DNA from 3 places in the Priestia sp. AB genome. Region 2 is predicted to be linked to each of the others. Evidence: riboswitches for the same ligand, from Rfam matches in the RefSeq annotation. Region 2 holds a riboswitch; each other region holds the start of a gene.

Region 1 (2,279 bases), on a different contig from region 2:
AATGATTGTTTTTGTTGATGGGAAACCGGAAAAGAAAGAATATCGCAAATATAAAATTAAGACCGTACATGGACCAGATGATTACAGTTCCATGAGAGAAGTCGTTCGCAGACGGTATTCCAGAGCGTTAAAAGAAGGTCTTCCGCTCCCGGATTTAATTGTTGTAGATGGAGGCAAAGGGCATTTAGCTGCAGTACAGGACGTTCTCGAAAATGAATTGGGACTTTTAGTGCCTACAGCAGGTCTTGTCAAAGATGATAAGCACAGAACCTCCAACCTGATGATTGGTGAGCCTCCTCAAATCATACCGCTCGAACGCAATAGTCAAGAATTTTATTTGCTTCAGCGAATTCAAGATGAAGTTCACCGCTTTGCGATTACCTTCCACCGTCAAGTGCGCTCTAAGTCCGCTTTTCAGTCTGTTCTGGACGATATTCCGGGAGTGGGCGAAAAGCGTAAAAAAGCTTTGTTAAAGTATTTTGGTTCGGTGAAAAAATTGAAAGAAGCAACGGTTGATGATATTCGAAATTCAGGTGTTCCTCAAAACATCGCTGAAAAAATTTATGAAACATTGCAAAAATAGTCTTGAAATAATAGAAAATATCTGATAAGCTATTAACTAATTTCATACGACACTTCATCAAATGAAGTGAAGATAGAGGTGCAAATTTAATCAGTACGTATCAGGAAGGGTATGAGCTCTTATGAATGATGCGGAAAGGGAAATTTGCCGAAGTGAACATTACCTCATAGTAATGATTGCTGGTTCTGCGTTGAATAAACGTAGGATTGTCAAGATGTAGATTCTTGGAGAGCTATCTCACGGCAGTGGACGGTTATGTTTTATAATTTTCGTTCGTTAAGCAATGAGAGCTCATCTCATTGCTTTTTTTATTGTCTGAGTAAAAAAATTTAGCTTCTCATCATCCTGCATATGCAAATTTATTGAAAAGGAATGAACAAAATTATGGCATTAATCGTTCAAAAATTTGGTGGAACATCTGTTGGTTCTGTTGAACGTATCCAACATGTAGCAAACCGTGTTATTCAAGAAGCAGAGCGCGGTAACCAAGTAGTTGTTGTTGTATCGGCAATGGGCAAAACTACAGATGCACTGGTGAAATTAGCAAGTGATATTACAGACAGTCCAAGCAAACGCGAAATGGATATGCTTCTTACAACTGGAGAACAAGTAACGATTTCCCTGTTAACAATGGCCCTTCAATATAAAGGGTATGAAGCAACTTCGCTAACAGGTTGGCAAGCTGGTATCCATACGGAAGCAGTTCACAGCAATGCACGAATCCAGCACATTGACACGACTTGTATTCAAAGGCAATTAGATAGAGGCCGAATCGTAGTAGTAGCTGGATTCCAAGGCTGTTCAGAAGATGGAAGCATTACAACATTAGGTCGAGGCGGCTCTGACACGACGGCAGTAGCTCTTGCCGCAGCATTAAAAGCTGCAAAATGTGATATTTATACAGACGTAACAGGAGTGTTTACGACAGATCCGCGCTATGTAGAAGATGCTCGTAAGCTTCACTCTATTTCATATGACGAAATGTTAGAATTAGCTAATTTGGGAGCAGGGGTGCTGCATCCGCGCGCTGTTGAGTTTGCAAAAAATTATCAGGTACCGCTAGAAGTGCGTTCAAGCTTAGAAAACGAGAATGGAACGATTGTTGAGGAGGAAGTTTCAATGGAACAAAACTTAGTCGTAAGAGGAATTGCGTTTGAAGATAATATTTCACGAGTGACAATTGAAGGGTTAAACAACGAGTTGCAAACTCTTTCTACTATTTTTACAGCATTAGCAAAAGAACAGTTAAATGTGGACATTATTATTCAAAACGTAACCGCTAATAATCGTCTCTCTATCTCATTTTCTATTAAAACCGTAGACGTAGACGCCGCTCTTGCCGTCTTAAAAGAGTATAAATCTACTTTAGGATATACGCGTATTGAACATGAAAGCGGTCTGGCTAAAGTATCAATTGTTGGCTCTGGCATGATTTCTAATCCAGGCGTTGCAGCGGAAATGTTTGAAGTGCTGGCAGGAGAGAAAATTGAAGTGAAGATGGTCAGCACGTCTGAAATTAAAGTATCTACAGTTGTACCGCATGCTGATATGGTAAAAGCTGTTGAGACGCTTCACGTAGCATTTGAATTAGAAGAGCAGCAAGCAGTGCAAGTATAAAGAAGAGAAAAAAGACGTGGTATCTCCACGTCTTTTATATACGTATTTCCTACTTTTTATAACGCTCCGCGCGTGTTTC
Region 2 (2,279 bases):
CTCTACAGCAAGACGAGCTTCTCCATTTTTTACAAATACAACAGCAGGGCGCGGAATACGGTTGTAATTGCTAGCCATTGAATAGTTGTAGGCACCTGTAGAGGACACTGCTAATAAATCTCCTTGATTAACGCGCGGTAAATCGATATCCCAAATAAGCATATCTCCTGATTCACAGCATTTACCCGCAATTGATACTGTTTCATCTTTTTTATCCGTCACTCTATTAGCCAAGACAGCTTCATGTTTTGCATCGTAAAGAGCAGGACGGATATTATCGGTCATACCGCCGTCAATTCCTACGTATTTTCGTACACCTGGAATCTCCTTCGTTGATCCAATTGTATAAAGCGTTGTACCTGCTTCTCCTACGATGCTTCTTCCAGGCTCAATCCAGACTTCTGGAAGCGTATAACTCTGTTCAGTTAACGTGCGGCTTAGCTTTTCTGTCAGTGCATCTACATAATACTCAACTGGAAGAGGAGAGTCGCTTTCGGTATAACGAATACCAAAACCACCACCTACGTTTAAAACTTTTACTTCAAATTCCATTTTATCACGAATGCTGAATAAGAAATCAGTTAAAATATCAATGGCGCGAGAAAAACCATCTACTTCAAAAATTTGCGAACCAATATGACAATGAATGCCTAAAAGATCGTAGTAAGGCTTTTCTAACGCAGAACTTACCGCTTTCATGGCTTGGTCATTGGAAAGACCAAATCCAAACTTGGAGTCTTCCTGTCCGGTCATAATATATTCATGTGTATGGGCTTCAATCCCTGGGGTAACACGCAGAAGAATAGATGCTTTCTGTTTGCGCTCAGCTGCTAAGGCATGCAAAACTTCAAGTTCGGTAAAGTTATCCACAACAAAACAGCCAATATTCGCATCAAGAGCCATTTCCATTTCTTCAATCGTTTTATTATTTCCGTGAAAATGAATGCGTTCAGCTGGATATCCAGCTTCAAGCGCTGTAAATAATTCACCTCCTGAGACCACATCTAGTGACATATCAAGCTTCGTTAAAAGGCTAGCCATTTCCATACAAAGAAATGCTTTCCCTGCATAGGCGATTTGATATGAAAATCCGCTTCTTCGAAAGGCTGAATGGAAGGCCTTGCATTTCGTTTCAATTAATTCTTGATCGTAGATGTATAGAGGAGTGCCGTATTGTTTTTTCAGTTCGACCGTATCGCACTGCCCAATTTCTAAATGATTGTTGCTGTTAATTTTACTCGTTCCATGTAAGTACATAATCCGTATCCCTCCATTTAAATCATTCAACTATAACTTTGAACTTTGATGGTCAGTAGAAAAACACAAAAAAGACCCGTGAAGTGATGTTCACGCGTCTTGGTTTCATAATAATAAAGTATTATTACATTCTAGGCATCAACATCTCTTCAATAGCTCTCCACAAACCAAATGGTTTGTGACAGCTCAGCATTTATTCAATACTGAACCAGTATATGAACACAATGGATGTTTATATACTTCGGCACGAAATCCCTTTTACTTATCTTCACAGACTCCATTAGTCTCCAATAAGTGACTCTTGATTTCATGCACCTCTATTCTCAGAGAGGAAAATTATATTTAAATGTAATTCCTATTATATTTCCTTTTCCTCCGTCTAGTCAATGAAAAGTTAAGGCATAGGAATATCAAAAAAAATAAATAAGAAAGCTATGAAGCTTCCAGATAGAATCCAAGCGACCAGTGCTGTCTTCTGATGAATGACTAAAAGTGAGAACGTGACAATATTGAAGAGAAAAGAACACAGCAGCGACCATCCATAATGATGAGTGATACTGTGATTAACATAAGCAATGAACTCAATCACAGTAAATAAAAGCGCCCACAAAAGAATCCACCACAGCCGGCCGCTTACATGCAGCGGCAGCCTTCCTAAAAAAACCGGTATAACAAAAGGATAAATAATTAAGGTTATTCCAAGGGAAACCATTAGGTGATCGGGTAGAAAAAGGTGATCAATACCAACAGGGTGAAATACCCATACGCGGTGATGAAACAGGAGCACTTCATAAAGCAAATTCCCTGTGACCCAAAACAGCAAAGTAGGATAGTATTCTTGATACCTTCGCCACTTGCCAAATAGTAAACCAAGAATAATGAAAAATAATACAAATGAAGATTGCATACGCTCTCCTTAAAATAATGGTTATTTCTTTTTATTTACATATTATAGTGGTTTTATTCTTTCATTTTTTTATTCAGAAACTATAATAAAAAAGCGGTAAGCGCAGTGTTAAATA
Region 3 (2,279 bases), on a different contig from region 2:
CTTAAAGGAACCATTGGCAAACGAACACCGCCAACTTGTATTCCATTTAGATTTAATGCAGCTTTTACTGGTGAAGGACTTGGCGCAATAAATAATGCTCTCATAATTGGAAGCAGATTGCGATGTGTAGCAGCAGCTTTTTGGACATCGCCATTTTTGAAGGCATTAATCATTTCTTGCATATCATTGCCAATGATGTGGGAAGCAACTGAAATAACTCCTGCCCCGCCAATTGCTAATACTGGTATTGTTAACCCATCATCGCCGCTGTATAGTGTAAAGTCGCTAGGTGTTTTGCTAATAATCTCTGCCATGGCATCCAAGTTGCCACTTGCTTCCTTAATTGACACAACATTAGGGATCTCTGATAGACGAACAATTGTTTCAACAGAAATGTTAACTATGCTTCGCCCTGGGATATTATAAAGCATAACTGGTAGAGAGGTTGATTCGGCAATCGTTTTAAAATGCTGGTACAAGCCTTCTTGAGACGGCTTATTATAGTATGGAGCAACGAGCATAATACCATCGACTCCTGTTTCCTCTGCAAGTTTCGTTAAGCTCATCGAAGCTTGCGTGTTGTTTGAGCCAGTTCCAGCGATGACGTGGACTCTTCCAGCAGCAGCTTCTACAACACATTTGAATAATTCAATTTTTTCTTCTGTGGTTAATGTTGGAGACTCTCCAGTTGTACCAGCTACAACTAAGCCGTCTGTGCCATTTGTAATTAAATGCTCAACCAACGTTTTCGTCGCGTTAAAATCAATTTCGCCATTCCGATCAAACGGGGTAACCATCGCTGTTAATACTTGGCCAAAATTCATAACTACACACCCTTTATAAAATTTTTAAAATTAGAGGGGTCAGGGCCATTCATAAGAAACGCAAAAAAGCAGCAACGAGGGATTCGTTGCTGCAGTAGAAACAATATTTATTAAAAATAGTTTCCGTGCGTAAGATAGCCCTCCATACAGTTTCCCATATGACAGTTCTGTATTTATTCAACAGCAGAACCAGCTTCAAGAACATGAGATTCTTTCAGCTTCGGCAAATACCCCTTTCCACAATTGTCATTGGATCTCATTCTCCTCAAATTGTATACTTATGATCTTTGCACCTCTATCCTCACTTCAAAAAATATTGAAATAAGAAAATATTTAATTGAATTTAATATAACAGTAAATTTCCTTTCACGCAAGAATCATTTAAGTATAATTTTATGGACACCATGTAATTAAGTCCTTACCCTTATTTTTGAGAGAATGCCTCCGGATTATTGACTCAAACCCACAATCTCAGTATCACTCATATTACTATTCCACCTTTCTTTTTGCTATTCACCACATATTTTAACTTACATATTATGCACATCATAAAAAGCCACCCGCTTAGAGTGACTTAGCATTAGGTTTATTCTTTACTTCATCAGGTACGTAATCTAAAAGTACGGATATTATTGTATTAAAATGCCATGGAGTAAGATTGTTGCCAGCACTTTCTTTTAATTCAGTTCTTAGCTTTTCACCCCATATAGGATATTTATTGTTGCTTTTTGCTGCCTCTAACATATAATCGACTACATTTAGTACTTTATAATATTCATTTTCTTTTGCGCTAATATAATAGTCCTTTTGTTTATAGTTCATATCTCCAATCCCCTTTTGGTTATTTATGAACAATAAATTTTTTCATAAGATAGCATCAAATTTAGACTGTATCTCTTATTTCCTTATAACATCTACATTGATTTAAATAGTTTATAATATCTTGGTTATTTACTTCTTTGATATTATCTCCAAAAAGTTCAGCGGCACTTTCTAAACGTTCCCTTTTATTATCAATCGTTAGTACATATCGAAGTGCATCAACTACTGGTGCATTATGGTATGTACGACGAACGAAATATTCTTCGATTGCCTTATTTAAGTATTCTGATTCAGCCTTTCTAAATTTAGTTCCTGACCTTTGAAGGTTCTTTACCTCCATCTCTATCATAAATCCCTCATCCTCTCCGATTTAATTTACTATTTTATTCCCCTACTAGAAGTAAAATAAAACTTAGTTTGTATACAAATAATATATTTTCTCAAAATAAAAAACACCTGTGAAGACAGATGTTTTTTGTAAACTTAACATATTAAAGGAGAAATGATTCGTCAGCAAAAGGAGGAATCTGATTAGGTACAGTATGTGCTCATTTTTCGTATTTATACGTGTTCGAATTAAAGAATAAAATGAGATTAAGCAAACCCATTGATGTTCGATTTTTGTAAGGTTAA

What was found. Region 2 has a riboswitch for lysine ahead of lysA (diaminopimelate decarboxylase). Riboswitches for the same ligand answer to the same signal wherever they lie in the genome.
Region 1: linked by a shared signal. The riboswitch ahead of POF52_RS00870 (aspartate kinase) and the one ahead of lysA (diaminopimelate decarboxylase) in region 2 are both predicted to bind lysine.
Region 3: linked by a shared signal. The riboswitch ahead of dapA (4-hydroxy-tetrahydrodipicolinate synthase) and the one ahead of lysA (diaminopimelate decarboxylase) in region 2 are both predicted to bind lysine.

Annotation. Positions count from the first base shown of each region.
Region 1 covers NZ_JAQMYN010000001.1:177,534-179,812, forward strand. Annotated here, with positions in the region: gene uvrC (excinuclease ABC subunit UvrC) at 1-583, shown strand, start outside; lysine riboswitch at 649-826, shown strand; gene POF52_RS00870 (aspartate kinase) at 968-2,200, shown strand; gene POF52_RS00875 (YslB family protein) at 2,250-2,279, opposite strand, start outside.
Region 2 covers NZ_JAQMYN010000003.1:106,913-109,191, reverse strand. Annotated here, with positions in the region: gene lysA (diaminopimelate decarboxylase) at 1-1,257, opposite strand, end outside; lysine riboswitch at 1,403-1,585, opposite strand; gene POF52_RS10185 (CBO0543 family protein) at 1,652-2,164, opposite strand.
Region 3 covers NZ_JAQMYN010000002.1:35,809-38,087, forward strand. Annotated here, with positions in the region: gene dapA (4-hydroxy-tetrahydrodipicolinate synthase) at 1-824, opposite strand, end outside; lysine riboswitch at 952-1,130, opposite strand; gene POF52_RS06435 (hypothetical protein) at 1,389-1,646, opposite strand; gene POF52_RS06440 (hypothetical protein) at 1,708-1,995, opposite strand.